Regions from separate parts of the Enterobacter cloacae complex sp. HYC003_NIDB genome, predicted to be linked through region 2. Evidence: predicted binding sites of a transcription regulator. Region 2 holds the regulator's gene; each other region holds the start of a gene.
What was found. The regulator Fur, encoded in region 2, represses iron uptake genes when iron is present. The targets are predictions, from matches to a motif close to ATAATAATGAGAACNACTATCAA.
Positions count from the first base shown of each region.

Region 1 (10,627 bases), 750 kb from region 2:
TCTATCCAACATACGTCTTCTTTAACTGGACCAATGTTTCCGGCACCTGGCTCGTCACCCGTTCAAACCGGCATATTATTCGTTACCAGGATGGCAATGGCATGGCGGCCATCGCCGTGTCGTTGCCGCTGGTGGGGCCGAAGCGCATTTCGGAACAGGTGATGGCCAGGATAGCGATAAGCTGATTAGATCAGAATGTGTAACTCATGCTTACCGAGACGCTACGCGGTTCGCCATAGACGGCAGAGTCATCGAGGTAGGAGTAGTATTCGCGGTCGAACAGGTTACGAACGTTTGCCTGCACCGCCAGCTGTTTCGTCAGCTGATACTGCGCGAACAAGTCGACGAGCGGATAGCTGCCCTGATAGAGGCGCTGCGTCTCGCCGTCCGGACCGGTGACATCTTTGTACACCTGATTCTGCCAGTTTACGCCGCCGCCTACTGTCAGATCCGGAAGCGCCGGGACGCGGTAACGGCTGAACACCTTAAGCTGCGTCTGCGGCGCAAAGCTGTTGAAGCGGCCATCTGAATCACGGGCAACATAGCGGGTCGCGCTGAAGGTAAGCTGAAGATTGTCGGTAACGGCACCGTTCACCTCAAATTCCGCGCCTTTGCTCACTGCGCCTTTGGTTGCGCGATAAGCTTGTTCGCTGGATCCATTAACGAATACCCCGCTGATTTCCTCCCCCGCGTTCTCCTGTTCTATGCGGAATACGGCAACGTTGGTGGTCAGTCGACCGTCCATCCAGTCTGCCTTCAGGCCGGTTTCATAATTTTTACCGGTGACGGGAGAGAGCCATGCACCCTCTTTCGTGCGTTTGGTTTGCGGGGCAAAAATTGAGGTATAGCTGGCGTAAGCGGAAAGGCTGTCGTTGATGTCATACACCAGCCCGCCGTAAGGGGTGGTGTTGTATTTACGCATATCGCCGCTGCTGCCATCTGAGCTGTACTGGGTATAACGTGCGCCAACGATTAGCGACAACGGATCCGCCAGCGACAGGCGTGCCGCCGTATACGCCGATTTTTGCCGCACGATATCATCCGCATTTTGATACCAGTCGCCCCACTCCGGCTCGGCCACGCTGCCGTCCCAGCTGTTGTTGAAGATGCCAATCTGAGCACTGTCCATTGGCCCGTCTTTGCTGAAGGTAGCATTGTGCTGTCGGCTATAGTTGGCTCCGGCCATCAGCTGATGTTGACGCCCGAGAAGTTCAAAAGGCCCGCTGGCGTAGGCATCAAGGGCGTCCAGAGTGCGCTTGCCGCGATCCTTACTACCCCAGCCTGATGCGCCTTCTCCGGTGGTGGCGTCCGGATTGCCCATCACATAAAGCAGGGTATCATTGAACGTTTGCGCGCCGTGGGTTCCATTGAAACGCACCGACCAGCCGTTATCCCAGTTGTGGGTGAGGTTAGCAAAAACTTTACGCGACTCAACGGAGTATCCCGTCCAGTCTGCCGAGGTATTGACGTTGCGATCGTAATGGGTACGACTGCCGTTACTGTACAGGCTGGGTAATCCGCCCCAGGTCGGGTTGGCTGTGTTTGTTTGCTGATAGTCCCAGCCCAGCGAGGCCGTCGTGTGTTCCGTTACATCGCCTTCAATGACGCCATAGAGAAATTTCTTGCGCTTGCCATATCTGTCAAGCCAGCTGTCCTGATCCTGATAACCTGCCACGACGCGCCCACGCAGGCTGCCGTCGGAATTGAGGGGCGCGGAGATGTCGCCCACATAACGCTGTTTGTTCCAGCTTCCGTAACTTGCGCTGACGTTGCCCCTGAAGGTTTTACTGTCGGCACGTTTACGCACCATGTTCACCGTTGCTCCCGGATCGCCAGCGCCGGTCATCAGGCCGTTTGCGCCACGCACAATCTCTATACGATCATAAATGGCAGTATCTTCCTGCGCATCGCCAAAGTTCCACGCGTCGCCCATTGATGTGGGGATCTCATCGTAGGCGAAATTGGTGATTTCAAAGCCGCGGGAAAAGTAGCTGGAACGCTCGCTATCAACCTGCTGCGACGAAACGCCGGTGGCATTGGTAAGTACCTGGTCAATGGTTTGCAGGTCTTGATCCTGCATACGCTGGCGCGTCACGACGCTGACTGACTGGGGGATATCGCGCGGGGTCAGCAGCATTTTGGTGCCTGAACGCGTGGTTTTTACCGCATAATCCTGCTGCGAGTCGGCGCTCCCGTTCCCGTCACCGTAGACAACCATCTCTTGTTCTTGCGTATTTTCATCCGCCTGTGCCGGGTGCATGACGGCGGACATTGCCAGCGCAAGCAGTGAAAGTGAGAAGGAAGCAGGAATTAATCCTGCGGGCGCTTTCGCGCGATTAGCCCTGCCTTTAAAAATCATCATGTTACCTGTCTGTTGTTGTCGTTATGTGCAAATCATTCATCCAAATAAGAATGGAAATGATAATTATTTGCTTTATTATGCACAGGTAATTTTGTAAGTTAAATGTAAATAAATGTATATTTATCAAAATCAGCGCGGCTCGCGCATGACAGGAACAAAAAATGAACACATTCCATTGGCTAAAAGGAAAGACATGGGGCTTAAGCATTCTTACCGCGGCGTTAACCCTGAGCGCAACGGCGTCAGCAGCCCTCCCGGGTTCGGCCGAACTCAAGCAGCGCGAACTCGCTGACGGTCTGTATGAGATGGTTTACTCCCCAACGGCAAACGCGTTGTACGTTGCGAGCGCACAGAGTTTCAAAAACGTCAACGGCGGGGTGCTCTATAAACTGGATCCCACAACGCTTGCCACGCAAGGTGAAACCCACACCGACCTGAAAAACTTCGGCATGGCAGCGGACGATAATGGCAAGGTCTACTACACCACCAACACCCTTGATGGCGGGGTATCGAAAGTGGACGTGCAAAGCGGCAAGGTGCTACAGCGCCTGATGTTTGAAGGCAAAGACAAGGATGGCGACCCGGTTGGTGCGCGTGAAATCCTCTTCCACAAGGGACAACTGTTTATCGGCGGCGTTGCCGACCCTGGGTTTATCTCCGTGGTTGATGCCAACACCATGACGCTAAAAGCCCGAATCGAAAATGCCGGGAAATGGGTGACGGGGATTATTTATTCGCCGCTGACAGACCGCCTTTATGCCGCCAATGGCGGCGGTGAAATTCTGGTGATTAACCCGGAGACGTATAAAATCGAACAGCGCTGGACGCCGGGAGATAAAAAAGCGTATTTGTTCCTGAATATGGCAGAAGATCCGGCCACCGGGCGCCTGTTCGTGACTGATGATTCAAAAGCCAAAACCACACTGGTATTTGATGAGCGCAGCGGGAAAGTTATCAAGCGTCTTAAAGGCGATGCGCTGGGAATTAAGTTTAACGCTGAGCGCAACGAAATTTTCATCACTCAGCGCGAATCCAGGAAGGTGTTGCAGCTTGACGCCGGGAGCTATGCTGTGAAAAACAGCTGGACGTTCACCAGCCATCCCAACAGTCTTCTGGTAACACCGGACGGTAAAACGTTATACGTAACCGTGAAGCAGGACTTCAATGACGACAACACGACGAAAGGCCCGGATAGTGTGGTTCGTATTTCATTAAATTAAACAATATACAGCCATCCTGTGAGGGATGGCTGACTTATAAACGTGGACGCTGAAGCAGTATATTTAGTCCGGCCAACGGATAAAGTCGGGTTAAAGCGCCAGATGTTCTAAAGTCGCGGGGATCCTTACTGGGTAAAAGTAAAGGTGTAGCTACGTGAAGCTGGCCCCTATCCTCCTGCAAATTTCGCAGAATTAAGGATTCATTTTGGGAAAGAAAAAACCGGGCCTCGCGCCCGGTTCTGTTCCCACACTAAAAAGCCTTACGCACTCAATCCGCGATTCTCCAGCATCGGTTCGATCTTCGGATCGTGCCCGCGCCAGTTCCGGTAAAGTTCAGCTAAATCAGTGCTGTTGCCGCGGGACAAAATCGCCTCGCGGAATTTCTGTCCGTTCACGCGCGTCAAACCGCCCTGCTCGACAAACCACTGGTAGCCATCGTCCGCCAGCATCTGCGTCCAGAGATAGGCGTAATAGCCCGCCGCGTAGCCGCCGCCGAAGATGTGGGCGAAATAGCTGCTGCGATAGCGCGGCGGTACGGCTGGAAGATCCAACCCCTCTTTTTTCAACGCGGCGGCTTCAAAGGCTTCCACGTCTTCAACGGGCTCCTGAATGCCGTGCCAGTTCATATCCAGCAGCGCGGCGCTCAATAGCTCCGTCATGTCATAACCCTTATTAAACTGGGTCGCATTGAGCATTTTTTCCCGCAGCGCATCCGGCATCGGTTCGCCTGTTTGATAGTGACGAGCAAAGTGCGCAAACACCTGCGGATGGCTGGCCCAGTGTTCATTGATTTGCGAAGGAAATTCAACGAAATCACGTGGCGTGTTGGTGCCTGAAAGCGTGGCATAGCGCTGGCTGGCAAACAGGCCATGCAGGGTATGGCCAAACTCGTGGAACAGGGTAATCACATCATCCCAGGAGATTAGCGCGGTCTGCCCGTTCGCCGTTTTTTGATAGTTGCAGACGTTATAAATCACCGGACGCGCGGCAAACTCATAAGACTGCTCAACAAAATTCCCCATCCACGCGCCGCCCGCTTTGGAATCACGCGCGAAAAAGTCGCCGTAGAACAGCGCCATGCCTTCACCCGTGTGGTCGAAAATCTCCCACACGCGAACATCCGGGTGGTAAACCGGAATATCAAAACGCTCGACAAAGCGGATACCGAACAGCTGCGTGGCGGTCCAGAATACGCCATCTTCCAGCACGGTATTGAGCGCGAAATAGGGTTTGATCTGCGACTCATCCAGCGCGTATTTCGCTGAGCGCACGCGTTCGGCATAAAACGCCCAGTCCCAGGCCTGTACCGTAAAACCACCCTGCTCGTCGTCGATGACCTTCTGAATATCCGCCTGCTCCAGCGCGGCCCTGCCGCGTGCCGCAGGAACTATCCCGCGCATGAATTCGAGCGCGGCTTCAGGCGTTTTCGCCATCTGATCGGCAATGCTCCAGCTCGCATAGTTGTCAAAGCCGAGCAGCTGCGCCTGTCTTGCCCGTAACGCGGTAAGCCGACGGATCAGCTCGCGCGTATCGTTTTCGTCGCCTTTCTGAGTGCGTTCCCAGCCCGCGCTGAACAACTTTTTACGGGTCTCGCGCAACGACAGCGCCGCCAGCGCGGGCTGTTGCGTGGTATTCAAAAGCGGGATCAGCCAGCGATCCGTCAGCCCTTTTTCTGCGGCAGCGTGAGCCGCGGCAGCCACCTCCTCCGCACTGAGCCCGTCAAGCTGGTGAACATCGTCCACCACCAGCCCTCCCGCCTTGTTCGCCGCCAGCAGGCGCTGGTTGAACTGGCTGGTCAGGGTGGCGGCTTCGGTATTCAGGGCTTTCAGCTCGGCTTTTTCATCGGCGTTCAGACGCGCGCCAGCAAGAACAAAGTGCTGATACATCTCCTCCGTCAGTCGTCGGGATTCGGCATCCAGCGCCTCGCGATCCTGCCAGACGGCTTCCACGCGGGCGAAAAGCGTATCGTTTAGCCAGATATCGTTCGCCAGCCCGGCCAGTTCGGTGGAGAACTGCTCGTCCAGTGCCTGAAGATCATCGTTGGTGTGTGCGGACGTCATGGCGAAGAACACGCTGCTCACGCGCGACAGCATGGCCCCGCTCTTTTCCAGCGCCAGCACGGTATTGTCGAAGTCCGGCGCGGCGCGCTGCGCGATAATCGCGTCAATGTCTGCACGCTTCAGGCGCATTGCTTCATCAAATGCCGGACGATAATGGCTGTCGTTAATCGCATCAAAACGTGGCGCCTGATAAGGCAACAGGCTAATTTCAAAAAAAGGATTGTTGACCGACATCGTTTACTCCTGAGCACGGTATTTCTCCCCAGAGTAGGCCAGCCTGCGCCGGCCTGCAATGGCGTCATACAAATGTTGCCTTAACGACGTGCCGGAGAGCGTGCTATGTTAGTACAACACAAAAAGCGTTGAGGAACAGTGAGATGATTATTTTAGTTACCGGGGCGACAGCGGGTTTTGGTGAAAGCATCACGCGTCGCTTCGTCGCCAACGGACACAAAGTGATTGCAACAGGGCGCCGTCAGGAGCGTTTGCAGGAGCTAAAAGACGAGCTGGGTGACAGCATTCTGACCGCGCAGCTGGACGTCCGCAACCGCGCCGCCATCGAAGAGATGATTGCCAACCTGCCTGCCGAATGGCGTGAAATTGACGTGCTGGTCAATAACGCTGGCCTGGCACTGGGCATGGAGCCTGCCCACAAAGCCAGCGTGGAAGACTGGGAAAACATGATCGACACCAACAACAAAGGGCTGGTGTACATGACCCGCGCCGTGCTGCCGGGCATGGTTGAACGTAACCGTGGCCATATCATTAACATCGGTTCCACCGCCGGAAGCTGGCCTTACGCGGGCGGCAACGTCTATGGCGCGACCAAAGCCTTTGTCCGCCAGTTCAGCCTGAACCTGCGCACCGACCTGCACGGAACCGCGATCCGCGTGACCGATGTTGAACCGGGTCTGGTAGGCGGAACTGAATTCTCCAACGTGCGTTTCAAAGGCGACGACGCGAAAGCGGATAAAACCTATGAAAACGCGAATGCGCTGACGCCGGAAGATATCACCGAAACCGTCTGGTGGGTCGCGACCCTGCCGAAGCACGTCAACATCAATACGGTTGAGATGATGCCCGTCAGCCAGACCTATGCCGGACTCAGCGTGCATCGCGGTTAATTTACCCTGCCCGGCCTGCGGGCCGGGTATGTGATGGCAGGGAAAAGAATGGTAGTATGTTCAGGTTAACTCTCTGAGAAATCACAACCCATGGCCGCTGAATCGCAACTTAATCCTACCCAGCCCGTTAATCAGCAAATATATCGCATCTTACGCCGTGATATTGTTCGCTGCCTGATCCCACCGGGAACGCCACTCTCAGAAAAAGAGGTTTCGGTACGTTTTGACGTTTCCCGTCAGCCCGTACGTGAGGCGTTTATTAAGCTTGCAGAAAACGGCCTTATTCAGATCCGCCCTCAGCGCGGCAGCTATGTAAATAAAATTTCGCTTTCGCAGGTACGGAATGGCTGTTTTGTTCGCCAGGCCATCGAGTGCGCCGTGGTGCGTCGCGCCGCGTCGCTCATCAACGATAACCAGTGCTACCTGCTGGAGCAAAACCTGCATCAGCAACGAATCGCCATCGACCGCAAACAGTTAAACGACTTTTTCCAGCTGGACGACGAGTTCCACCAGAAACTGGCGCAGATCGCCGAGTGCCAGCTCGCGTGGGATACCGTCGAAAACATCAAAGCTACCATCGACCGCGTGCGCTACATGAGCCTCGACCATGTTTCTCCGCCAGAGATGTTGCTGCGCCAGCATCATGATATTTTCAGCGCGCTGGAAAAACGCGACGTGGAAGCCGTAGATAAAGCGATGACGCTTCACCTTCAGGAAATTAGTGAGTCAGTTCAGTTAATTCGCCAGGAAAACCGCGAGTGGTTCAGCGAAGAATAAAACTTCGCCGCCCCCTTTCGGTTGCGGCGAAGTAATTAGCGGACCACTAATACCGGAATAGTGGCGTAGCGCAGGATAGTTTCAGCATTCGAACCCAGCAGATGGGTTGTAATGCTCGGATTTTTTGATCCGATAACAATGACATCATATTTCCCCTCTTTGCTGAGCTTGATGATTTCATCGCGTACGTTGCCGAAGCGAACTTCACAGTCAATATTGTCCGGGGACATATCAAAGAGCCGTTTCAGCGCCTTCATCTTCTTATCAGACTCGGCGGTCATATACTCTTCGAACTTCTTAATATCGGCATTGAACCCCCGCAGTAACGAACGGCTGCTGTTAGGGAGAATGTTGACCAGGGTGATCGTCGCGCCTTCCGCCTTCGCGAGGTTGACCGCGTGGCGTACCGCTTTATCGCTCAAATCCATTTCAAACACATCAACAGGCATCAAAATTTTCTTATACATAAGCCTGACTCCTTTTCCGATGAAGGGTTATTTTCTGCCTCCAGAATGACATTGTGGATATAAACAAAACCTAAACACTTGCTCCTGGAAACTATCATTTAAAGAAAATAACTGTCCGCTTTGTAAAGTGGTATCCTGAACCGTCAACGCCTGCATGAAATAAGAAAAAAGTGTGAGCTTGATCAAAAGCAAATAATTTCGTTAAAGAGAGGCGTATTAATAGTGCCCCGTGAACGGCAGCCGTTGAATTAGCGCCGTAACGGATAAGTACGAGAGGAGAAAATACCATGATGACATACGACCGTAACCGAAATGCAATCACCACTGGCAGCCGCGTCATGATTAGCGGCACAGGCCAGTTCGGCGTGATTAAAGCGATCCACAGCGACGGCCTTAATGCCGAGCAGGTGCGTCGTGGTAAAACGGTTGAAGTCGAGGGATGCGAAGGTAAGTTCGAACCGATTGAGCTGATTCGCCTGGGGATGCACTAAGCTGCGCCCCGACATGCCGCCGCGGACGGCGGCATGTCATCGCGTTAAAGCCGGGAGGCGTACTCAGCAACCGTGGCCTTCGCGCCTTTTTGCAGCAACGTTTGATAGGCCTGCATGACCGCAGCCACAAACACCGCGTCCTTCTGCAGCTCGTTACCGAAAATAGCCTCAATGCCCAACAGCGCGCTAACGCGGCTTTCGCCTTCAGCGCTACCGTTTACCGCCGCCTGAATCACCGCCAGCTGCGGATCGCTCACCTCAATCGCGTTACCCTGCTCATCCACACCGCCGACATAACGCATCCAGCCCGCAACACCGAGGGCCAGCAGCGGGAAGGGTTTCTGGTGGACAAGGTGCCAGCGAACGGAATCGAGCATCCGCTGCGGCAATTTCTGGCTACCGTCCATGGCGATTTGCCAGGTGCGGTGACGCAGGGCCGGATTGCTGTAACGTGCGATCAGCTGGTCGGCATAGTGAGCTAAATCCACCCCCTTCACTTTCAGCGTCGGCGCCTGCTCTTTCAGCATCAGCGCATGCGCGGCTGCGCGATAATGTTCATCTTCCATGCAGTCGTTAATGTGCTGATAACCGGCCAGGTAGCCGAGATAGGCCAGGAACGAGTGGCTGCCGTTAAGCATACGCAGCTTCATCTCTTCAAACGGAATGACATCAGAAACCAGTTCCGCACCGGCCTTTTCCCACTGTGGACGTCCGGCGACGAAATTATCTTCTACCACCCACTGGCGGAACGGCTCGCAGGCGACACCTGCCGGATCGCGTACGCCGGTCAGCTGTTCAATTTTATCCAGCGTTTCAGCCGTGACGGCGGGCACAATACGGTCCACCATGGTTGACGGGAAGGTGACGTTCGCTTCAATCCAGTCGGCCAGTTCGCCGTCAACAGCGCGCGCGTAGGCGCAGGTGACATTGCGCATCACGTGGCCATTTTCCGGCATGTTATCGCATGACATCACGCTGAATGCTGGCAGCCCCGCCGCCTTACGCCGCGCCAGCGCTTCAACCACTACGCCTGGCGCAGATTTCGGCTGATGGGGGTTTTGCAGGTCGGCAACGATTAACGGATGATCGAACATCAGTTGTCCGGTTGCCGGGGAGTGGCAATACCCTTTCTCGGTGATGGTCAGGGAAACAATGGCGACCTGCGGATCGCACAGCGCCGCCAGCACGGTTTCAAGGCCGTCGACCTGCGCATGCAGCGCATTTTTGACGACGCCGACCACGCGCGCCGTCCACGCATCGGCAGACATCTCTGCTACGGTGTAAAGATTATCCTGTGCCTTCAGATCGGCGATCTGCTGTTCGCCGCCAATCAGGTTAACTTCGCAGTAACCCCAGTCGCTGCCCTGTTCTGCGGCGAGTATATCGGTGTACACCGCCTGGTGCGCACGGTGAAACGCGCCAAACCCTAAATGAACAATGCGTGCCTTGAGGCTGTCGCGATCGTACTGAGGACGCGTTGCCTTCGCCTGTAATAAACGGTTTTCCATGATTGAGACTCGTTAATTATGAACGCTGAGATCCGCAGCCGCTCTGGTGACAGTGCGGCTGCGCCGGTTGACTAAACCAACTAGAATGGCAGTGTCATTACTTTATCCTGCCGATCACAATACTGGTTATGCTGCCATGAACATTGATTTACATTAACTTTCGGCCAAGTGGTGTGATATAAAAATCAAGTTGTGTGACATCTGGCAAAAGATATAAACCAGATCATACAGGGGTGCGCACCGTCTGCTCGCCGGACCGGACCGTCGGCTCACGCCACAACCTGTCGTAGGAATAGCCTGTTAAATCTTCCACGACCCGGCGAGCTTCGGCGGATACGCGTTGGGGAGAGCCGTTGGCTTTCAGGCGATCCAGCTCATCCACAAAGATTTTGTGCGTACGCTTGTTCAGGTTGAATGTCAGAGCCTGCCACAGGGCCAGGATAAGCAAGGCAGCAGTGCCGATGAACATCAGCATTGCGATGGTGTGGATGGCTTCGGTTGGCTGCGTCTGGCTCCCTTTTACAAATCCGCCGCTTTGTAACAGGAGACCCACAATAAAGGTGGCAATAGCGACCGTGGTTTTTCGGGAAAATGTCATTACCGCGGCAAACAGTCCCT
Region 1 covers NZ_CP114220.1:2,686,813-2,697,439, forward strand. The annotation lists gene O1722_RS12740 (hypothetical protein) at 1-185, shown strand, start outside; gene fhuE (ferric-rhodotorulic acid/ferric-coprogen receptor FhuE) at 191-2,359, opposite strand; gene O1722_RS12750 (YncE family protein) at 2,524-3,582, shown strand; gene dcp (peptidyl-dipeptidase Dcp) at 3,843-5,876, opposite strand; gene ydfG (bifunctional NADP-dependent 3-hydroxy acid dehydrogenase/3-hydroxypropionate dehydrogenase YdfG) at 6,020-6,766, shown strand; gene O1722_RS12765 (GntR family transcriptional regulator) at 6,857-7,543, shown strand; gene O1722_RS12770 (universal stress protein) at 7,579-8,010, opposite strand; gene ydfZ (putative selenium delivery protein YdfZ) at 8,298-8,501, shown strand; gene O1722_RS12780 (mannitol dehydrogenase family protein) at 8,546-10,009, opposite strand; gene O1722_RS12785 (MFS transporter) at 10,233-10,627, opposite strand, start outside.
Region 1: a site for Fur is predicted at 2,419-2,441, ahead of fhuE (ferric-rhodotorulic acid/ferric-coprogen receptor FhuE). Genes of this name have one in related genera too.

Region 2 (10,627 bases):
TATCAGCCTGTTCGTCGCCACCCTTCTGGGTATCCATGCTGGCTTCTCCTTCTCCGCAGGCGCCATCGACTATGTGTTGATGTACAACCTGCCGGCGGCAAGCAGCAACGTCTGGATCCTGATGGTGATGGGCCTGATCTTCTTCGTTATCTACTTCGTTCTGTTCAGCGCGGTTATTCGTATGTTTAACCTGAAGACGCCGGGCCGCGAAGATACGAAAGATGATGTTGTGACCAGTGAAGCCAACAGCAATACCGAAGAGGGTTTAACCCAGCTGGCAACCAACTACATTGCCGCTGTGGGTGGCACCGACAACCTGAAAGCGATCGATGCCTGTATTACCCGTCTGCGTCTGACCGTAGGTGACTCCGCGCGCGTGAGCGATGCAATGTGCAAACGCCTGGGTGCGTCTGGTGTGGTGAAACTGAACAAACAAACCATCCAGGTAATCGTGGGTGCGAAAGCCGAATCTATCGGCGATGAAATGAAAAAAGTGGTTGCCCGTGGGCCGGTCGCTGCCGCCTCAACGGATAACGCGGCAGTGGCTGACGCGCCGGTTGCAAAACCGCAGGCTGTGCCAAACGCGGTGACCATCGCTGCGCTGGTTTCTCCGGTGACAGGTGACGTTGTTGCGCTTGAGCAGGTGCCTGACGAAGCGTTCGCCAGCAAAGCGGTCGGTGACGGCGTGGCGGTGAAACCAACGGACAAAACCGTGGTCTCTCCGGCTGCCGGTACTATCGTGAAAATCTTCAACACCAACCACGCGTTCTGCCTGGAAACGGAAAAAGGCGCGGAGATCGTTGTCCATATGGGTATCGATACCGTTGCGCTGAACGGTCAGGGCTTTACTCGTCTGGTGGAAGAGGGTGCTGAAGTGGCGGCAGGTCAGCCGATTCTGGAAATGGATCTGGACTTCCTGAATGCCAACGCGCGCTCCATGATAAGCCCGGTCGTGTGCAGCAACATCGACGACTTCAGCGGTCTGGTGATCCAGGCGCAGGGTCAGGTGGTTGCAGGCCAGACGCCACTGTATGAGATTAAAGGCAAGTAATCGCTCCTGAGTAGAGTTATGCCTTTAGCGGCGGGGGATATCCTCCGCCGCTTTTTTTTGCAGCAATTGCCCCCATTATTTTCTTCCGGGACGTTTTAAGGGTTGTCACTACGTCCGGCTTATAAGATCATATGCCGTTATACGTTGTTTACGCTTTGAGGAATCCACGATGAGTGAGGCAGAAGCCCGCCCGAGTAACTTTATTCGTCAGATCATCGATGAAGATCTGGCCAGTGGTAAGCACACCACAGTCCACACGCGTTTCCCGCCGGAGCCAAATGGCTACCTGCACATTGGTCACGCCAAATCGATCTGCCTGAACTTTGGTATTGCGCAAGATTACCAGGGGCAGTGCAACCTGCGTTTCGATGACACCAACCCAGTAAAAGAAGACATCGAATACGTTGAGTCGATTAAAAACGACGTGCAATGGCTGGGCTTCAACTGGTCTGGCGATATCTGCTACTCCTCAGACTATTTCGATCAGCTGTATGCCTATGCGGTTGAACTGATTAACAAAGGTCTGGCATACGTCGACGAATTGTCTGCTGACGAAATCCGTGAATACCGCGGTACGCTGACTCAGCCTGGTAAAAACAGCCCGTTCCGCGATCGTAGCGTGGAAGAGAACCTGGCGCTGTTTGAAAAAATGCGTGCCGGTGGCTTCGAAGAAGGTAAAGCGTGTCTGCGTGCCAAAATCGATATGGCGTCTCCGTTCATCGTGATGCGCGATCCGGTGCTGTACCGCATTAAGTTCGCTGAACACCACCAGACCGGTAACAAGTGGTGCATCTACCCGATGTACGACTTCACCCACTGCATCAGCGATGCGCTGGAAGGCATTACGCACTCTCTGTGCACGCTGGAATTCCAGGACAACCGTCGTCTGTACGACTGGGTGCTGGATAACATCACCATTCCTGTGCATCCGCGTCAGTACGAGTTCTCTCGTCTGAACCTGGAATACACCGTGATGTCCAAGCGTAAGCTGAACCTGCTGGTCACCGACAAGCACGTTGAAGGCTGGGACGACCCGCGTATGCCCACCATCTCTGGCCTGCGTCGTCGTGGCTATACCTCGGCGTCTATTCGTGAGTTCTGCAAACGTATTGGCGTTACCAAGCAGGACAACACCATCGAAATGGCGTCTCTGGAATCCTGCATTCGCGAAGACCTGAACGAAAACGCGCCGCGCGCGATGGCAGTGATCGATCCAGTGAAACTGGTCATCGAAAACTATCCGCAGGGTGGAAGCGAACTGGTCTCGATGCCTAACCATCCTAACAAACCGGAAATGGGCACCCGCGACGTGCCGTTCAGCGGTGAAATCTGGATCGATCGCGCCGACTTCCGTGAAGAAGCGAACAAGCAGTACAAGCGTCTGGTGCTGGGCAAAGAAGTGCGTCTGCGTAACGCCTATGTGATCAAAGCCGAGCGCGTAGAGAAAGATGCGGAAGGTAACATCACGACCATCTTCTGTACGTACGACGCAGAGACGCTGAGTAAAGATCCGGCGGATGGCCGTAAAGTAAAAGGTGTAATCCACTGGGTGAGTGCGCAGCATGCGCTGCCGGTTGAGATCCGTCTCTACGATCGTCTGTTCAGCGTACCTAACCCAGGCGCTGCGGAGGACTTCCTGGCGGTTATCAACCCTGAGTCGCTGATTATCAAGCAGGGGTATGCCGAGCCGTCTCTGAAAGCCGCTGAAGCCGGTAAAGCGTTCCAGTTTGAACGTGAGGGTTACTTCTGCCTGGACAGCCGTTACAGCACGGCGGAAAAACCGGTATTTAACCGTACCGTCGGTCTGCGTGATACCTGGACTAAGATCGGCGAATAATCACGCTGGCATGGTCAATGAGAAACAAACGCCGCGTAATGCGGCGTTTTTTTATTTAACGATCATGTCGTTAAGCATCGGGATGATGAATTAAAGCCAACATTCCAGGTCAATGTGGTGCTACTTATTTTATTTAAAAAAGTTTGTTGTTTTCCAAAAACAGAAACGCTGAAAAATATATTCACAATATCAATGTTACTTACTGAAAATTAGCGCATTCCCCCGCCAGTACTTGCTTCCCGGTAAATGTTACAAAGCACTACGAAATATGTGCTCTTCGTCATAATCCTGACTTTTGCCTGATTAAAAGCATTGATAATTCGCGTCGCGAAAAATAACCTAAAGACGGTAGTTAATTCGAGGGTATTTCTGACTACCCCTGACCACTTGGTCTTTTCTGTTTTTCGCCGTTTAAGGCGTTTTAATTCGTCAAAGAGGAATAATCTATGCGTACGTTCAGTGGCAAACGTAGTGCGCTGGCGCTGGCTATCGCCGGTGTGACAGCAATGTCGGGCCTGGTGGTTGCGCCAGAGGCAAAAGCAGCAGGTTTCATCGAAGATTCCACCCTCACGGGCGGTATTTATTACTGGCAGCGTGAGCGTGACCGTAAAGACGTCACTGAAGATAAATACAAAACCAACCTTTCTCACTCGACCTGGAACGCCAACCTTGATTTCCAGTCGGGATATGCCGCCGATATGTTCGGGATCGATATTGCAGCGTTCACCGCAATTGAAATGGCCGAAAATGGCGACAGCGGCCATCCGAACGAAATTGCGTTCTCCTCCAGCAATAAAGCCTACGACGAAGACTGGTCCGGCGATAAAAGCGGAATCAGCCTGTATAAAGCGGCTGCAAAATTCAAATATGGTCCGGTCTGGGCGCGTGGAGGTTATATCCAGCCAACCGGCCAGACGCTGTTAGCACCGCACTGGAGCTTTATGCCAGGTACCTATCAGGGTGCGGAAGCCGGTGCTAATTTTGACTACGGCGATGCGGGGGCGTTGAGCTTCTCCTATATGTGGACCAACGAGTACAAAGCGCCGTGGCACATTGAGATGGACAAGTTCTATCAGAACGATAAAAAAACCAAAGTTGATTATCTCCACTCGCTGGGGGCGAAGTACGACTTCAAAAACGATCTGGTGCTGGAAGCTGCTTTTGGTCAGGCTGAAGGCTATATCGATCAGTACTTTGCTAAAGCCAGCTACAAATTTGATATCGCGGGTAGCCCGCTGAGCACCAGCTATCAGTTCTACGGTACGCGCGACAAAGTCAGTGATGGCAGCGTAAATGATATCTATGACGGCACCGCGTGGTTACAGGCGCTGACCTTCGGTTACAAGGTAGGTCAGGTTGATTTACGTCTGGAGGGAACATGGGTCAAGGCAGAAGGGCAGCAGGGCTACTTCCTGCAACGTATGACGCCAACCTACGCCTCTTCCAATGGTCGTCTGGATATCTGGTGGGATAACCGCTCTGACTTTAACGCCGACGGCGAAAAGGCGGTCTTCTTCGGCGCAATGTATGACCTGAAGAACTGGAATCTGCCTGGCTGGGCGGTGGGTGCGTCCTACGCGTACGCCTGGGACGCAAAGCCAGCAGATATGGCTACGCCAGACGCCTACTACGATCCGAATTACCGTCTGAAAGAGTCTTCATACAGTCTGGATGCGATTTACACCCTTCAGGAGGGCCGTGCGAAAGGCACGATGTTCAAACTGCACTTCACCCAGTATGACAACCACTCCGATATCCCGAGCTACGCGGGCGGTTACGGCAACATCTTCCAGGATGAACGTGACGTGAAATTCATGGTCATTGCGCCATTCACAATCTTCTGATGAACACGCAGGCGGGCGAAATCCCGCCTGCATGGAGACTGCATATGATGAAAAAAATGGTAATCGTTGCGCTGCTGGCATCGGGGCTGGTGGCGTGTGCGCAGGATCAGGCGCAGAAAGAAGACTCCCGTCTGAAGGAGGCGTATAGCGCCTGCATCAATACAGCACAAGGATCGCCAGAGAAGATTGAAGCCTGCCAGAGCGTGCTGAATGTGCTGAAAAAAGAGAAAGCGCATGAGCAGTTTGCGACGCAGGAAAATGTTCGCGTGATGGATTACCAGGCCTGTATCCAGGCGCGGAAAAGCGGTAACGATCAGGAAGTGGCGAAGCGTTGCGATAAGATCTGGGACGAGATTCGCAATAACAATAAATAAGTTGCTTTACGCCCGGTGGCGCAGCGCCACCGGGCTTTTTTCAGGCAAAAAAAAGCCAACCTTACGGCTGGCTCAGAGTATGAACACGATATTATTTCGCGTCGTGCGCGTGGTCGTCTTCGCGGCAATCGCCTTCAGCGCAGTGACCGTACAGGTACAGGCTGTGGTTGGTCAGGCGGATGCCATGACGGGCGGCGATTTCACGCTGGCGTGATTCAATGGAATCATCGCTAAATTCAATGACCTTGCCACAGTCGAGGCAGATCAGGTGATCGTGGTGATGCTGCTGAGTCAGCTCGAACACGGATTTACCGCCTTCGAAATTATGACGAGTAACAATGCCCGCGTCATCAAACTGGTTCAGCACACGATAGACGGTTGCCAGCCCAATCTCTTCACCCATATCGATAAGACGCTTATAAAGGTCTTCCGCACTGACATGGTGATTGTCTGGCCCCTGAAGCACTTCAAGGATTTTTAACCGAGGAAGCGTTACTTTCAGGCCAGCTTTCTTTAATGCGGTATTGTTGTCAGTCATGCGGAATCTGTCCTGTTGCTAAACGATTCACTTCAAAAGAAGAAGTGACAGAAAATGCACTTGGGATAATGCGTCTCATTATAGAACTGCCATGGCTAAATGAAAACTGCAAGTCTCAAGCAAAGTATGCTTATAAAAACGTGGTATCACCAACAAACTTGTTCGATGGCACCCACTTTTTACCAGGGGGATATTGTACAGGTCTGGGCGAAAAAGTTAAAAGTTTGTAGCAATTAATTTAATCGGTTTTACCTGGAAAACGGGCGCAACCGGAGTTGCGCCGCAGGGATATCAGGCGTTAAGGATATCGTCCAGGTTCAGCTCTTCACGAACCTGCTTAACCCATTTTTCTACACGCTCAGCGGTCAGCTCTGGCTGACGGTCTTCATCAATGGCCAGGCCAACGAAGTGATCGTCATCTGCCAGACCTTTGGACGCTTCGAAATGGTAACCCGCCGTTGGCCAGTGACCGACGATCGCAGCACCGCGTGGCTCAATGATGTCGCGAATAGTGCCCAGCGCATCACAGAAATACTCAGCATAGTCTTCCTGATCGCCACAGCCAAACAGGGCAACCAGCTTGCCGTTGAAGTCTACTTCTTCCAGCGTCGGGAAGAAATCGTCCCAGTCACACTGTGCTTCACCGTAGTACCAGGTCGGGATGCCCAGCAGCAGGATGTCATAGCCCTCGAGATCTTCTTTGCTGCTCTTGGCGATGTCATGCACATCAGCAACGTCTTTACCGAGCTGTTTTTGAATGTTTTTTGCGATATTTTCAGTATTGCCGGTATCACTGCCAAAGAAAATGCCGATGATTGCCATGAGTAAAATAACCTCTTGAAACTTAATGGTATGGTGGCCCAAATTGTCCACGGATAAGGGCAATAATAGCAGAACAGGCAACCCTGCGGAAACAGCTATCACGCAGGACTGCACTCTGTGCTACATGAAAAAGGTAATATTGGGGATTTTCTGACTCACGCCTTGCCGCGTAACGTCTCAAGCTGGGCGATCAGCATCTCTTCGATCAGTTCGCTGCGGCTGATGTTGCGCGCGTCAGCTAACTCGTTAAGCGCATCGACGGCATCGGCATTCAGCTTCAGTTCGACACGCTTAAGCCCACGATTTTTATCGCGTTTAAGCTGGTTGCGTTTATTGATACGCAGCTGTTCATCGCGCGAAAGCGGATTCGTTTTCGGTCGTCCCGGTCGACGCTCATTCGCGAACAGATCTAGTGTCGTACGGTCCGTTTGTTCTTTGGCCATGATTCTGAGACTTCGGGGGAAACACGCCGCCCTGCTAATGCCCGGGCGATAAGCGCGCCATCATACATCACCCAAATCCACACGCCAACGACTGGAAGCCCGTCGTCTTCCGGTCGCTGGCTTTTTAATCAATTCGCTGTATCAGTAAGATAGCGGCGAATGGCGCGCAGGACGGCATCCGGTTTTTCCGCGTGTACCCAGTGTCCGGCACCGGCAATGACGTGAGCGCGAGCCTGCGGGAATTGCGCCAGCAGCGTGTCACGATACGCATCAGTGACGTAAGGGGAGTTGCCGCCGCGAATAAAAAGGGTAGGGTGCGGCCAGGCGGGGACGGTTTCCCAGCCCACAATATGCGAATACTGATCCCACAATACCGGGACGTTAAAGCGCCATTGTCCGTCAACAAACGATTTCAGCAGGAACTGAACTACGCCTTCCTCATCAAGATGCTCACGCATAACGGCAGCCGCCTGCTGGCGGGTTGCGACACCCGCTTCGGTGACCGCATTGATGGCGGTAAAAATCTCATCGTGACGGCGAACGTCGTAATTGACGGGCGCAACGTCGATGACCACCAGCCCGGAAATTCGCTCAGGGGCCAGCGCAGTGAGCGCCATCACCGCTTTGCCGCCCATTGAATGCCCGATAAGCGTCGCTTTCTGGATATTATTCGCATCGAGGGTGTCCCGCAGATCCTGCGCCATGGCTGCGTAGGTCATCTCCTCCGAGCGCCCAGAAAGACCGTGATTGCGCATATCAACCTGGAGGATCGCGTGATCGGTCACTAAATCGCGCGCCAGCACACCCAGATTATCCAGGCTACCAAACAGGCCGTGAACCAGTACGATGGGAGAATTATTGTTCGGCGATTGTGCAGTTTGCGCTCGGGTATTCAATTTCATGGCAAAGTTCTTTTTTTAGGTTTGTCAGGTTAGGGTATCATGTTGACCATTCTGCCGCCCGGGGGCAAGGATCCAGTTTAATCTGACTTTTGCCGCCAACCTGGTTTGACGCTATCCGCTGTTGGGATTTGACCTTATAATCTCAACGACTTGTATTCAGATAAGATATCGCACTGGATTAAGATGAAAACAATCGAAGTTGATGACGAACTCTATCAGTATATTGCCAGCCAGACGCGGCATATTGGGGAGAGCGCGTCCGACATTTTACGGCGCATGCTTAAAATTTCCGCCGCCTCACAGCCCACTCCTGTCACTAAAGATGTCGTGTCTCAGCCGAGCGTTGTTGCACAAGTAAAACCTGCCGTCATGCCGGCAAAAGACAAAGTGCGCGCGATGCGCGAGCTGCTGCTGTCCGATGAATATGCCGAGCAGAAAAAGGCGGTTAACCGCTTTATGCTGGTGCTGTCTACACTTTATTCACTGGATAACAACGCATTTGCAGAAGCGACAGAGTCGCTGCACGGTCGCACGCGCGTTTACTTCGCAGGCGACGAGCAGACCCTGCTGCAAAATGGCAACCAAACCAAACCCAAACACGTTCCCGGTACACCATACTGGGTGATCACCAACACCAATACGGGCCGTAAGTGCAGCATGATCGAACATATCATGCAGTCCATGCAGTTCCCGGCGGAATTGATCGAAAAGGTTTGCGGTACAATTTAACCCTTGCATCAGAAGGACCAGGCAATGGCAAATCACAGCCGTGCAGGACAACCTGCACAACAAAGCGATTTGATTAACGTCGCTCAACTGACCGCGCAGTACTACGTGCTGAAGCCGGTGGTGGGCAACGCAGAACACGCAGTGAAGTTTGGTACATCTGGCCACCGCGGTAGTGCGGCGCGCCACAGCTTTAACGAACCGCACATTCTGGCCATTGCTCAGGCCATCGCGGAAGAGCGCGCCAAAAATGGCGTCACCGGTCCGTGCTATGTAGGGAAAGATACCCACGCCCTGTCTGAACCTGCTTTTATCTCCGTGCTGGAAGTGCTGGCGGCGAACGGCGTAGACGTGATTGTTCAGGAGAACAACGGTTTTACGCCAACGCCAGCGGTTTCTAACGCTATTCTGGTACACAACAAAAAAGGTGGCGCGCAGGCTGACGGCATTGTGATCACCCCGTCACACAACCCACCGGAAGATGGCGGCATCAAGTACAACCCACCTAACGGTGGCCCGGCGGATACCAACGTCACGAAAGTGGTGGAAGATCGTGCCAACGCGTTACTGGCTAACGGTCTGAACGGTGTGAAACGCATCTCGCTGGATGAAGCCATGGCCTCCGGCCACGTGAAAGAGCAGGATCTGGTGCAGCCGTTCGTGGAAGGGCTGGCGGATATCGTCGATATGGCCGCTATCCAGAAAGCCGGTCTGAAGCTGGGCGTGGATCCACTGGGCGGCTCCGGTATTGAATACTGGAAACGCATTGCCGAGCACTACAAGCTGGATCTGACAATCGTGAACGATCACGTCGATCAGACCTTCCGCTTTATGCACCTGGACAAAGACGGCGCGATCCGTATGGACTGCTCCTCCGAATGCGCAATGGCTGGCCTGCTGGCGCTGCGCGACAAGTTCGATCTGGCGTTTGCCAACGACCCGGACTACGATCGCCACGGTATCGTCACCCCGGCAGGGCTGATGAACCCGAACCACTACCTGGCTGTTGCAATCAATTATCTCTTCCAGCACCGTCCGCAGTGGGGCAAAGAGGTTGCGGTGGGTAAAACGCTGGTCTCTTCCGCTATGATTGACCGTGTGGTCGACGCGCTGGGTCGCAAGCTGGTGGAAGTGCCGGTGGGCTTCAAGTGGTTTGTTGACGGTCTGCACGACGGCAGCTTCGGCTTTGGCGGTGAAGAGAGCGCGGGGGCATCCTTCCTGCGCTTCGACGGCACCCCATGGTCAACCGATAAAGACGGCATCATCATGTGCCTGCTGGCGGCGGAAATCACCGCGGTCACCGGTAAGAACCCGCAGGAACATTACAACGAGCTGGCGGAACGTTTTGGTGCGCCAAGCTATAACCGTATTCAGGCTGGCGCCACGTCTGCGCAAAAAGCAGCTCTGTCAAAACTCTCTCCGGAGATGGTCAGTGCCAGTACCCTGGCTGGTGACCCGATCACCGCGCGTCTGACGGCGGCGCCGGGTAACGGCGCATCGATCGGCGGCCTGAAAGTGATGACCGAAAACGGCTGGTTCGCCGCGCGTCCATCCGGTACGGAAGATGCGTACAAAATCTATTGCGAAAGTTTCCTCGGCGCTGAGCATCGTCAGCAGATTGAGAAAGAAGCGGTAGAGATTGTCAGCGAAGTGCTGAAAAACGCGTAAGTCGTGTTCTGGTGCGGGCTGATGCCCTCACCCCGGCCCTCTCCCACTGGGAGAGGGAGAAAACATAAAAAACGGCAACCCATGGGTTGCCGTTTTGCTTTACCTAACTATGCTTATTCTTCAATTCAAATCTCGGCGATACCAGACCGTACAGCGTCCAGCCCATAAAGGTCACCATCGCCCCATACAGCATCGCCTCCTGACCGGACGAGTAGAGCGCATAGAAGCTGTAAATCGCCCCAATCAGCGCCACGATATTGGCCGCCCGGGCTTTGCGCGGATCCACCTTCGCCACCTTCTGAATAATCACCAGCGCCGCCATCGACAGAATGTACGGAATGATGTTCGTCACCACCGCCAGGTTGACCAGCACGTTAAACTGGCTGTTCAGTGACGGGCTGATGGTCATCAGCGACAATCCG
Region 2 covers NZ_CP114220.1:3,435,391-3,446,017, reverse strand. The annotation lists gene nagE (PTS N-acetyl glucosamine transporter subunit IIABC) at 1-1,051, shown strand, start outside; gene glnS (glutamine--tRNA ligase) at 1,221-2,888, shown strand; gene chiP (chitoporin ChiP) at 3,335-4,732, shown strand; gene chiQ (ChiQ/YbfN family lipoprotein) at 4,780-5,106, shown strand; gene fur (ferric iron uptake transcriptional regulator) at 5,198-5,644, opposite strand; gene fldA (flavodoxin FldA) at 5,936-6,466, opposite strand; gene ybfE (LexA regulated protein) at 6,622-6,909, opposite strand; gene ybfF (esterase) at 7,038-7,811, opposite strand; gene seqA (replication initiation negative regulator SeqA) at 7,995-8,540, shown strand; gene pgm (phosphoglucomutase (alpha-D-glucose-1,6-bisphosphate-dependent)) at 8,565-10,205, shown strand; gene potE (putrescine-ornithine antiporter) at 10,309-10,627, opposite strand, start outside.

Region 3 (10,627 bases), 2.3 Mb from region 2:
GCGGAATGCAGGCCGGGTAAAGCGACGCCGCCACCCGGCAGGGAAGGCTGCAAAAGCTTTCGTTTTACTTCGCGGACGCTTTCTCTTCGCCGACCAGACCAATCTTCAGGTATCCCGCCTGATGCAGCGTGTCCATTACCTTCATCATGGTTTCATAATCGACGGTTTTATCCGCGCGGAAGAAGACGGTGGTGTCTTTCTTGCCGCCGGTCAGCTGGTCCAGCGCCGGAATAACCGAGGCATCCGTTACCGGATCGTTGCCCAGGAACATGGACTTATCGGCCTTCACGGACAGGTAAATAGGCTTTTCCGGACGCGGCTGCGGCTGGCTGGAGGACGCAGGCAGATTCACCTTCACGTCCACCGTCGCCAGCGGTGCGGCAACCATAAAGATAATCAGCAGAACCAGCATGACGTCGATAAACGGCGTCACGTTGATCTCATGCATTTCACCGTTATCGTCCAGATTTTCATTAAGACGCATTGCCATACAATCAACCTACGCGCAGTTTGGACGCCGCATGTACCGGTTTAACGGCGCTGGCGTTCAGGTCCAGATCGCGGCTTTGCAGCAGCAGAACCTGCGCGGCAACGTCACCCAGTGTGGCTTTGTAACTGCCAATCATGCGCGCGAAGATGTTATAGATAACAACCGCCGGGATAGCGGCAACCAGACCGATAGCCGTGGCCAGCAGCGCTTCTGCGATACCCGGCGCGACGACCGCAAGGTTAGTGGTCTGCGTCTGGGCGATACCGATAAAGCTGTTCATGATGCCCCAGACGGTACCGAACAGGCCGACGAACGGGGAGATGGCGCCGATAGTCGCCAGGTAGCCGTTACCGCGGCCCATATGACGACCCACGGCCGCAACGCGACGCTCCAGACGGAAGCCGGTACGCTCTTTAATGCCTTCGTTATCTTCACTGCCTGCGGAGAGTTCCAGCTCGTTCTGCGCTTCGTTCACTAACAGGGTAGTCAGGCTTTTCGCATGGAAGGATGAGGTGATATCAGAAGCCTGATCCAGAGAGCGGGCTTCCGCCAGCTGCTTCTGCTCACGCTTGAGGCGGCGTTTTTGTGAAAGAAGTTCGGCGCTCTTGCTGAAGAAGATAGCCCAGGTGATCACGGACGCCAGAATCAGGCCGATCATCACAATCTTAACTACGATGTCAGCATGTTGATACATGCCCCAAACGGAGAGATCCGTCTGCATCAAATTATTACCCACTCTGTATCTCCAGGACGCAAATCACAAAATCTGAACGTAATAATATCAAAACGTCGTCGAATTGATAGTAGTTCTCATTAGTATTTACATAGTGCCGTAATTTTCGCTCACTTTCCTTGCGCTTACGCAGTAAAAATTTCTTATGCGAATTTTTGATAATATTTTCTGCTTATTCGATAAGCATCCGGATGCACATTCTGACAATCGTGGTAGTCTGGACGTCCAGACGTATAAAAAAAGGGTTAGCGAACATGACTAAAAAGCAGCTTGAGACCACGCTGGTGCAGGCAGGACGCAGTAAGAAATACACGCAGGGCTCGGTCAACAGCGTGATCCAGCGCGCCTCCTCGCTGGTGTTTGATACCGTTGAAGATAAAAAAATCGCTACGCGTAATCGCGCGAAGGGCGGGCTGTTTTACGGTCGTCGTGGCACGTTAACCCATTTCTCGTTGCAGGAAGCCATGTGCGAACTGGAGGGCGGCGCGGGCTGCGCGCTGTTCCCGTGCGGCGCGGCGGCGGTCGCCAATACTATTCTGGCGTTTGTGGAACAGGGTGACCACGTCCTGATGACCAATACCGCCTACGAGCCAAGCCAGGACTTCTGCACCAAAATACTCAGCAAGCTCGGCGTCACCACCAGCTGGTTCGATCCGCTGATTGGAGCCGGTATTGCCGGGCTTATTCAGCCCAACACGCGCGTTGTGTTCCTGGAATCTCCCGGCTCCATCACCATGGAAGTGCATGACGTCCCGGCCATCGTGAAGGCGGTGCGCAGCATAGCGCCGGAAGCGATCATCATGCTCGACAACACCTGGGCGGCAGGTGTGCTGTTTAAAGCCCTGGAATTTGACATCGATATCTCCATTCAGGCGGCGACCAAATACCTGATTGGCCATTCCGACGGCATGATCGGTACGGCGGTGTCTAACGCCCGCTGCTGGGATCAATTGCGTGAAAACGCCTACCTGATGGGCCAGATGGTGGATGCCGATACCGCCTACATGACCAGCCGGGGCATCCGTACGCTCGGCGTACGTTTGCGTCAGCATCACGAAAGCAGCCTGCAAATTGCACAGTGGCTGGCGCTGCATCCGCAGGTGGAGCGCGTTAACCATCCGGCGCTGCCGGGCAGCAAGGGCCACGAATACTGGCAACGTGACTTTACGGGCAGCAGCGGGTTGTTCTCATTTGTTCTTAAAAAGCGCCTGAATGACGCCGAACTGGCAAGCTATCTGGATAACTTTACCCTCTTCAGCATGGCCTATTCATGGGGTGGGTTTGAATCGCTGATCCTGCCCAACCAGCCGGAGCAGATTGCGGCCCTGCGCCCAGGCGGCGAGGTGGACTTCGAGGGGACCTTAATCCGCCTGCATATCGGGCTGGAAAATGTGGACGATTTAATTGCGGATTTATCGGCAGGATTTGAGCGCATCGTGTAAAGTGCTGGCTGAAATGTACTCCCCGGACGCTATTCTGAACACCGCAAGCAGAAAAGTCTGTATGAGATGCGCCTGCGATCAACCCCGACAGGCAAAATTGGGAGTACAATAGCGTTATATCTGCTGTTCCACAGGAAAGTCCATGGCTGTTATTCAAAATATCATCACGGCGCTCTGGCAACACGATTTTGCCGCGCTGGCGGACCCGCATGTCGTCGGGATTGTCTATTTCGTGATGTTCGCGACGCTGTTTCTGGAAAATGGATTACTGCCAGCCTCATTTTTACCCGGTGACAGCCTGCTCCTGCTCGCAGGGGCGTTAATCGGCAAGGGCGTGATGGACTTCGCACCGACAATGGTGATCCTCACCTCTGCGGCCAGTCTCGGCTGTTGGCTGAGCTACCTGCAAGGGCGCTGGCTTGGAAACACTCGCGTGGTGAAAGGCTGGCTGGCGCAGCTGCCGCATAAATATCACCAGCGCGCGACCTGCATGTTTGACCGTCACGGCCTGCTGGCGTTACTTGCCGGGCGTTTTCTGGCGTTTGTTCGTACCCTGTTGCCTACCATGGCGGGTATTTCAGGCCTCTCTAACCGCCGCTTCCAGTTCTTCAACTGGCTGAGCGCCCTGCTCTGGGTAGGCGTGGTCACCACGCTCGGCTACGCGCTGAATATGATCCCCTTTGTTAAGCGCCATGAAGACCAGGTGATGACCTTCCTGATGATCCTGCCGATTTTCCTGCTGGTTGCAGGGCTGGTGGGTACCATTGCGGTGGTGATTAAGAAAAAGTATTGCAGCGCATAAATAAAAGCCGGGTGGCGCTACCGCTTACCCGGCCTCCGTTTCCCCTCAGGCTCCCTGCATGGTTCTTATACGTGACGCATCTTCCCCCGGCGTGACGCCGAAGTAGCGCTTAAACTCCCGACTAAACTGCGACGCGCTTTCATACCCGACCCGCATCGCCGCGGCGCTGGCCTTCATGCCATCGTGGATCATCAGCATCCGCGCCTTATGCAGACGGTAGGTTTTGAGGTACTGCAACGGTGACGTGCTGGTGACAGATTTAAAGTTATGGTGAAACGCCGAGACGCTCATATTGGCTTCCGCCGCCAGCTGGTCAACGCTGAGGTTTTCCGTGTACTGGCTCTCGATGCGCTTCAGCACGCGGCTAATCAGGCTGAAGTGCGTTTGCCGGCTTACCAGCGCCAGCAGCGCCCCGCCGCCCGGTCCCAGCAGCACATGGTAAAGAATTTCGCGGATAATCTGCTTTCCGAGAATACGCGCATCCAGCGGCCTTTCCATCACGTCTAACAGGCGTTCAATCGCGCAGAGAATTTCCTCCGACAGGGTCGCGGAGTTGATACCGCTTGCCGCCATTGACGGCCGGAAAAGTTCGTCCTCCCCAATCTCCATCAGCAGCTCCTGCAACTGGAGGATGTCGACGTTGACGCGGATCCCGGCCAGCGGTACCTCCTCTGTCGCGAAAGTTTCACATTCGAAGGGTAAAGGTACTGTCAGAAGCAGATATTCATTGGTGTCGTAACGGAACACGCGCTCATTGATATAGCCAATCTTATGGCCAGAAAAGAGAAACACGATGCCGGGCTGATACATCACCGGGGTGCGCGTCCCGGGCTGGGTACCGTACAGCAATCGGATATCCGGCAGCAGCTCAGCCGAATCATTTCCGTTATCTATCATTCTTTTAATCTGCGACGTTAGCTGGCGGCAGATGGCATCACGGTTCATTTTCAGTTACTCCGGGTACGGTTTCCGACGCTGACAGTGTGCGCATTTTCTTACCGTTTCTCCAGCGCGCTGTAGAAATGGGCAAGACATCGGCAGGAATGTGCATTGAGAGGATAGCGCCTGCCCGCCACAATGAGCAGCATCAGGTTGCCTTCTGCGCCACCACGATTTTTTACCCACTACAGGGAACAAGCCATGAACAACTTTAATCTTCATACCCCAACCCGCATTCTGTTTGGTAAAGACGCCATCGCCGACCTGCGCGCGCAAATCCCCGCTGACGCCCGCGTCCTGATTACCTACGGCGGCGGCAGCGTGAAAAAAACCGGCGTACTGGATCAGGTGTACAGCGCTCTGGAAGGTCTGGACGTGCGCGAGTTCGGCGGTATCGAGCCTAACCCGTCTTATGAAACGCTGATGAACGCGGTAAAAATCGCCCGTGAGGAGCAAATCACCTTCCTGCTGGCGGTGGGCGGCGGCTCCGTGCTGGACGGCACCAAATTCATCGCGGCGGCGGCCCATTACGCTGACGGCATCGACCCGTGGCATATTCTGGAAACGGGCGGCAGCGACATCAGCAGTGCGATCCCGATGGGCTCCGTGCTGACGCTGCCGGCCACCGGATCAGAGTCCAACAAAGGCGCGGTCATCTCCCGTAAAACCACCGGTGACAAGCAGGCCTTTATGAACGAACACGTTCAGCCCGTGTTCGCGATCCTCGATCCGGTTTACACCTATACCCTGCCTGCACGTCAGGTGGCGAACGGCGTGGTCGACGCCTTTGTTCACACCGTTGAGCAGTACGTTACTTACCCGGTAAACGCCAAAATTCAGGATCGTTTCGCGGAAGGCATTCTGCTGACGCTGATTGAAGAAGGTCCAAAAGCGCTGAAAGAGCCTGAAAATTACGACGTGCGTGCCAACGTGATGTGGGCTGCCACCCAGGCGCTGAACGGCCTGATCGGCGCAGGCGTGCCGCAGGACTGGGCTACCCATATGCTCGGCCACGAGCTGACGGCGATGCACGGCCTGGATCACGCCCAGACGCTGGCGGTGGTTCTGCCTGCGCTGTGGAACGAAAAACGTGACGCTAAACGCGCCAAACTGCTCCAGTACGCCGAACGCGTGTGGAACATCACCGACGGTTCCGACGATGCGCGTATCGATGCCGCGATTGAAGCCACCCGTCACTTCTTTGAAAGCCTGGGCGTGCCAACGCGTCTCTCTGGCTATGGCCTGGACGGCAGTTCCATCCCTGCCCTGCTGGCGAAACTGGAAGCACACGGTATGACGCAGATCGGCGAGCATGGCGACATCACCCTGGACGTCAGCCGTCGTATTTACGAAGCGGCACGCTAAGCGTTTTTAGGATCCTGACTTTCGTTTTTTGACATTTCGTCCAGACTTAATGCACATCACATCGTCGGAGGTTCCCTCCGGCGATGAGCACCTGAAGGAGGAAAAATGGCAAACCAAACCGTAATCAAGCTACAGGACGGCAACGTGATGCCCCAGCTGGGGCTAGGTGTATGGAAAGCCGGTAACGACGAGGTCGTCTCCGCCATTCATAAAGCCCTGGAAGTCGGCTATCGGTCCATCGATACCGCCGCCGCCTATAAAAACGAGGACGGCGTGGGAAAAGCGCTTACCAGCGCCGGCGTTCCCCGGGATGAGCTTTTCATCACCACCAAGCTGTGGAACGACGATCAAAAGCGTCCCCGCGAAGCGTTGCAGGAGAGTCTGGAGAAACTCCAGCTCGATTTCGTCGATCTTTATCTCATGCACTGGCCGGTACCGGCTATCGACCATTACGTTGATGCCTGGAAAGGGATGATTGAACTGCAAAAAGAGGGGCTGATAAAAAGCATCGGCGTCTGTAATTTCCAGGTTCATCATCTGCAACGCCTGATTGATGAAACGGGCGTCGCGCCGGTGATTAACCAGATTGAGCTGCATCCGCTGATGCAGCAGCGCCAGCTTCATTCATGGAACGCCACGCACAAGATCCAGACCGAATCCTGGAGCCCGTTGGCTCAGGGCGGCGAAGGGGTGTTTGACCAGAAAATCATCCGTGAACTGGCGGATAAGTACGGTAAAACCCCGGCGCAGATCGTCATTCGCTGGCATCTGGATAGCGGTCTGGTGGTGATCCCGAAATCGGTCACGCCATCGCGTATCGCCGAGAACTTCGACGTCTGGGATTTCCGCCTGGATAAAGACGAGCTGGGTGAAATTGCGAAGCTGGATCAGGGCAAACGGCTTGGGCCGGACCCGGATCAGTTTGGCGGGTAATCCCCTCACCCTGCCCTCTCCCCGGAGGGGAGAGGGTTAGACCTGTAGGCCCGGTAAGCGCAGCGCCACCGGGCATTGTTACAGGTTTAACCGGTCTTACGTTTTACGTTCTTCTTCGTTCCCGCAACACCGTTCAAACGCTGATGCGCAATAGGCGTGTGCTTGGTCAGCGCCGGGCGCGTGTTGCGGTTCTGGCGGCGCGCTTCGCGCATCTCTTCCAGCGTTGGCGCTGGCACCAGGCAATCACGACGCGAGCCGATCAGGTGCTTTTTCCCCATCTCTTCCAGCGCCTGACGGATCAGCGGCCAGTTCTTCGGATCGTGATAACGCAGCAGCGCTTTATGCAGACGGCGCTGTTTATCCCCTTTCGGCACCACCACGTCTTCGCTCTTATAACCAATCTTACTCAGCGGGTTTTTGCCGGTGTAATACATGGTCGTCGAGTTGGCGAGCGGCGACGGATAGAAGTTCTGCACCTGATCCAGACGGAATCGACGCTGCTTCAGCCACAGCGCCAGGTTCACCATGTCTTCATCACGGGTGCCGGGGTGTGCGGAGATGAAATATGGGATCAGATACTGCTCTTTTCCCGCCTGTTTTGAATAGGTATCAAACAGCTGTTTAAAGCGGTCATAGCTGCCCATGCCCGGCTTCATCATTTTGGACAGCGGGCCTTCTTCGGTGTGCTCCGGGGCGATCTTCAGATAACCGCCAACGTGGTGCGTCGCCAGCTCTTTGATGTAGCGCGGATCTTCCACCGCAATGTCGTAACGCACGCCGGAGGCGATCAGGATCTTCTTGATGCCTTTCAGGTCACGGGCGCGACGGTAAAGATTGATCGTCGGCTCGTGGTTGGTGTCCATATGCTCGCAAATGCTCGGATAGACGCAGGAGAGACGACGGCAGGTCTGCTCGGCGCGCGGCGATTTACAGCGCAGCATGTACATGTTGGCCGTTGGACCACCCAGATCGGAGATCACGCCGGTAAAGCCCGGCACCGTGTCGCGAATCGCTTCGATCTCGTTAACAATCGACTCTTCGGAACGGCTCTGAATAATACGGCCTTCGTGTTCGGTGATCGAACAGAGCGAGCACCCTATAATTCTGATCATTTAGAAATTTTTTTGCGTTTAAAATCAATGAATTGAAAGATTTCATTTTTCTAAGTCTGATAAAACAGATGAAAACCCAACTGACTATACTCATAAAACTCAATCTTTGCGCTGCTGTACGATACCAGTAATTACAGGTGCCGAGTTTAACATCATGAAAAGTAGCCCAATAATGAATGACGCAACGCCAGCTGCGGTGCCTAACTTCTGACTGAACACCATTGAAACAAAGTACATATTTGGGATAAAAACGGACATAGCAATCACGAAAAGTAACTTATTCAGATAATTATTTATTCGGGTCTTAACCTCAACTCTATCATAAAAAGCCATCGAAACGTAAGCAGTTATCAGTGAATAAAAAGACCATGTCATATAGTTAACCGATTCATTAAATGCCTCTCGCAAAAGCAAAGCACTTTCTGTCATTCCCTACCTCATTAAATCAATAGAAAATAAATCTGAATAATTTATTTTTAAAAGAAAAGAACACAACATAACTTCAGTAGTTATGATTAATCCCTGAATGATTATTTCTTAGCAAGATATAACATGCTTAATGTATATCAGGCAATAAAAAAACTCCCAAAGACCACCGCTGTGGTCTTCAGGTATAGGATTTAAAGAACGAACTCAGTCCGGAAACGTATCACTATCTTCTGTAACGTCCGCTTTCTCTGGTAACATTCTGTTTTTAATATACTGTGAATTCCTGCAGATGAGAGGAAAAATCTCCGAGTTATTCATTATACAACTCGTTGCCGTACGGGCGTCCTCCGGAGACCATGATGAAAATGAAAACGTCTGACGGTCAAGCCATTGAGACAATAATACATTATCAACAGAAGCGCTAAACAGCGCCGCAATAGCCCTGCGTTCAACGGCCTTCTCAGGTTCAATAAACGACAACTCATTATGAAAACGGGTAATAATCGCAATACGGCTGTCAATACGAATATGTCTTTCAAGTAAGACATCGTGCAACTCATCAAGTACAGTCTCTCTCTGGGTATCGTCGAGGCAAGACCACAGAAAATGAATGTTCTCGGCATTTGTGACAACGTCTGGCTCTGCATCACGGAACCATGATGCAAAGATACCCACACTACCTTCCATCCGGATATGCTGCCCCTGAAGTTGCATTTGTTCAAGGATAAAGCGCATGTTCACAGGAAGAACCGTAAAACACTCAATAAGCCTTTCAGAAGAACTAAATACTCCACATGCCAGGGCGTTCAGCTTTTTCTTCAAAATATCAAACTGCTCACCTGACTGATATACGTCATGGAGAAATACTGGACCCATAGCATTCACATCAGACTCAATTATTTTCTCTGACAGTGCTTTTTGACGCTCTCGCACAAATATTAAAAGAGAGGTTGCATTTGTAGCTTCTTTGATGACGTCATACTGACCTTTAACAAAGCTCAGGACAGGTATATTCACCAGAAGACCTAAATCAACAATCCTGCCAACAGCATTTTTGATGTACGGCAGAACATTTTTATCCTTAAGTGCTATAAAGATACTCTCGGCAGTACGTAGATAACGAAGATATGCAGCCAAAGCCAGGTCAAACCGTTCCTCACCAATATGTTCACTGTACGACTCGATACCGGCATAGTTACCATGGAGCACCATGTGAGCAACAGCCTGTGCAGCAAATTCCGCAGGGAAGAGATTCCTCGTCGCCGTATTATTAAGATAATATTGATTTAAAACATTATTATTCCAGTCCGGGCTCAGAACAATTTTTCTGAAATGGATAACGTCCTCAACAACCTGACGATTTTTAAGCGTCATTATTGCAGAGCTAACCTGAGCCCCACCTGTACCATCATTCTTTCCAATTACGTTCTGTACCGCCTTCGATGCAATATTGATATGCCGGATAATTCCCGGATTAAAAAGGTCTATCTGAGGTTGCTCAGCTCCATAGCGTAACATCTCCTCCCGACCGTGATTTCCGATATCTAGTGTGCCAATTTTCAGGTTTGACAAGGTCTCTTCATTATTGACAAGGTATTCCACATAAAATACGCCATCTACAAAATTCTCCATTTTATTCAGTAGTGATTCACCGGCCAGAACAGAGTATGAATCAGCTTCCTGCAGCAACGTCTTCGTGGATTCAGCCTCCAATTTTTCTGAATCCTGAATTTCATCAAGTTTACTCACAATAAACGATATTTGCCTTTCGACGAAAGGCTCTAGGCTTATCCGCCCGTCAGCCATCAGTTTCTGCAGACTCAATACGAAACCTTCATCATTCTTTTCTCTGAGTGAAACAGCATAACTCTGATTCAGCATTTGCACTGCGACTTTGAGTTGCGGTTCGGCGAGAGCCTGACACTTCTCATCCATCCGGCTATAAGAAACCAGCCAGTCTCGCATCTGAATATGTGGTGCCACTCGCTGCCATGCTTCAGCGAAACCCCACAAGGCCGTCAGTTCTTCAAGCCGTGGGATATTTATAGCACCAATCGCGTCTTTAAGAGGCGTATCAAGCAACTCGCTCCTGGCAAGCTCCACCGTGGACTGATAGTGGATGCTCATCAGAAATTCGCTCCATCTTTCTGTATCGTTATTAAAAATTCGGGATATTTGTTGATAAGTTAGCGAGAGCATCTCGTCAAAATCATCCGGAGCAATACCGGGTTCGGTCTGACTAGCTTTGGGATCGCGAAGTAATACTTTAATATCTCGCTCCCCGTATCTGACCACCAGTAAGTAGAGAGCAATAAGAATATGGCGATGATCTTCTGTTGCAGGAACGGTAAGGTTCAGAATATGAATATCATTAACAAACTT
Region 3 covers NZ_CP114220.1:801,255-811,881, reverse strand. The annotation lists gene exbD (TonB system transport protein ExbD) at 65-490, opposite strand; gene exbB (tol-pal system-associated acyl-CoA thioesterase) at 495-1,226, opposite strand; gene metC (cystathionine beta-lyase) at 1,478-2,665, shown strand; gene yghB (DedA family general envelope maintenance protein YghB) at 2,808-3,467, shown strand; gene O1722_RS03830 (AraC family transcriptional regulator) at 3,513-4,412, opposite strand; gene yqhD (alcohol dehydrogenase) at 4,608-5,771, shown strand; gene dkgA (2,5-didehydrogluconate reductase DkgA) at 5,877-6,704, shown strand; partial or broken gene O1722_RS03815 (DUF3362 domain-containing protein) at 6,791-7,801, opposite strand; gene O1722_RS03810 (hypothetical protein) at 7,916-8,245, opposite strand; gene O1722_RS03805 (P-loop NTPase fold protein) at 8,450-10,627, opposite strand, start outside.
Region 3: a site for Fur is predicted at 1,288-1,310, ahead of exbB (tol-pal system-associated acyl-CoA thioesterase). Genes of this name have one in related genera too.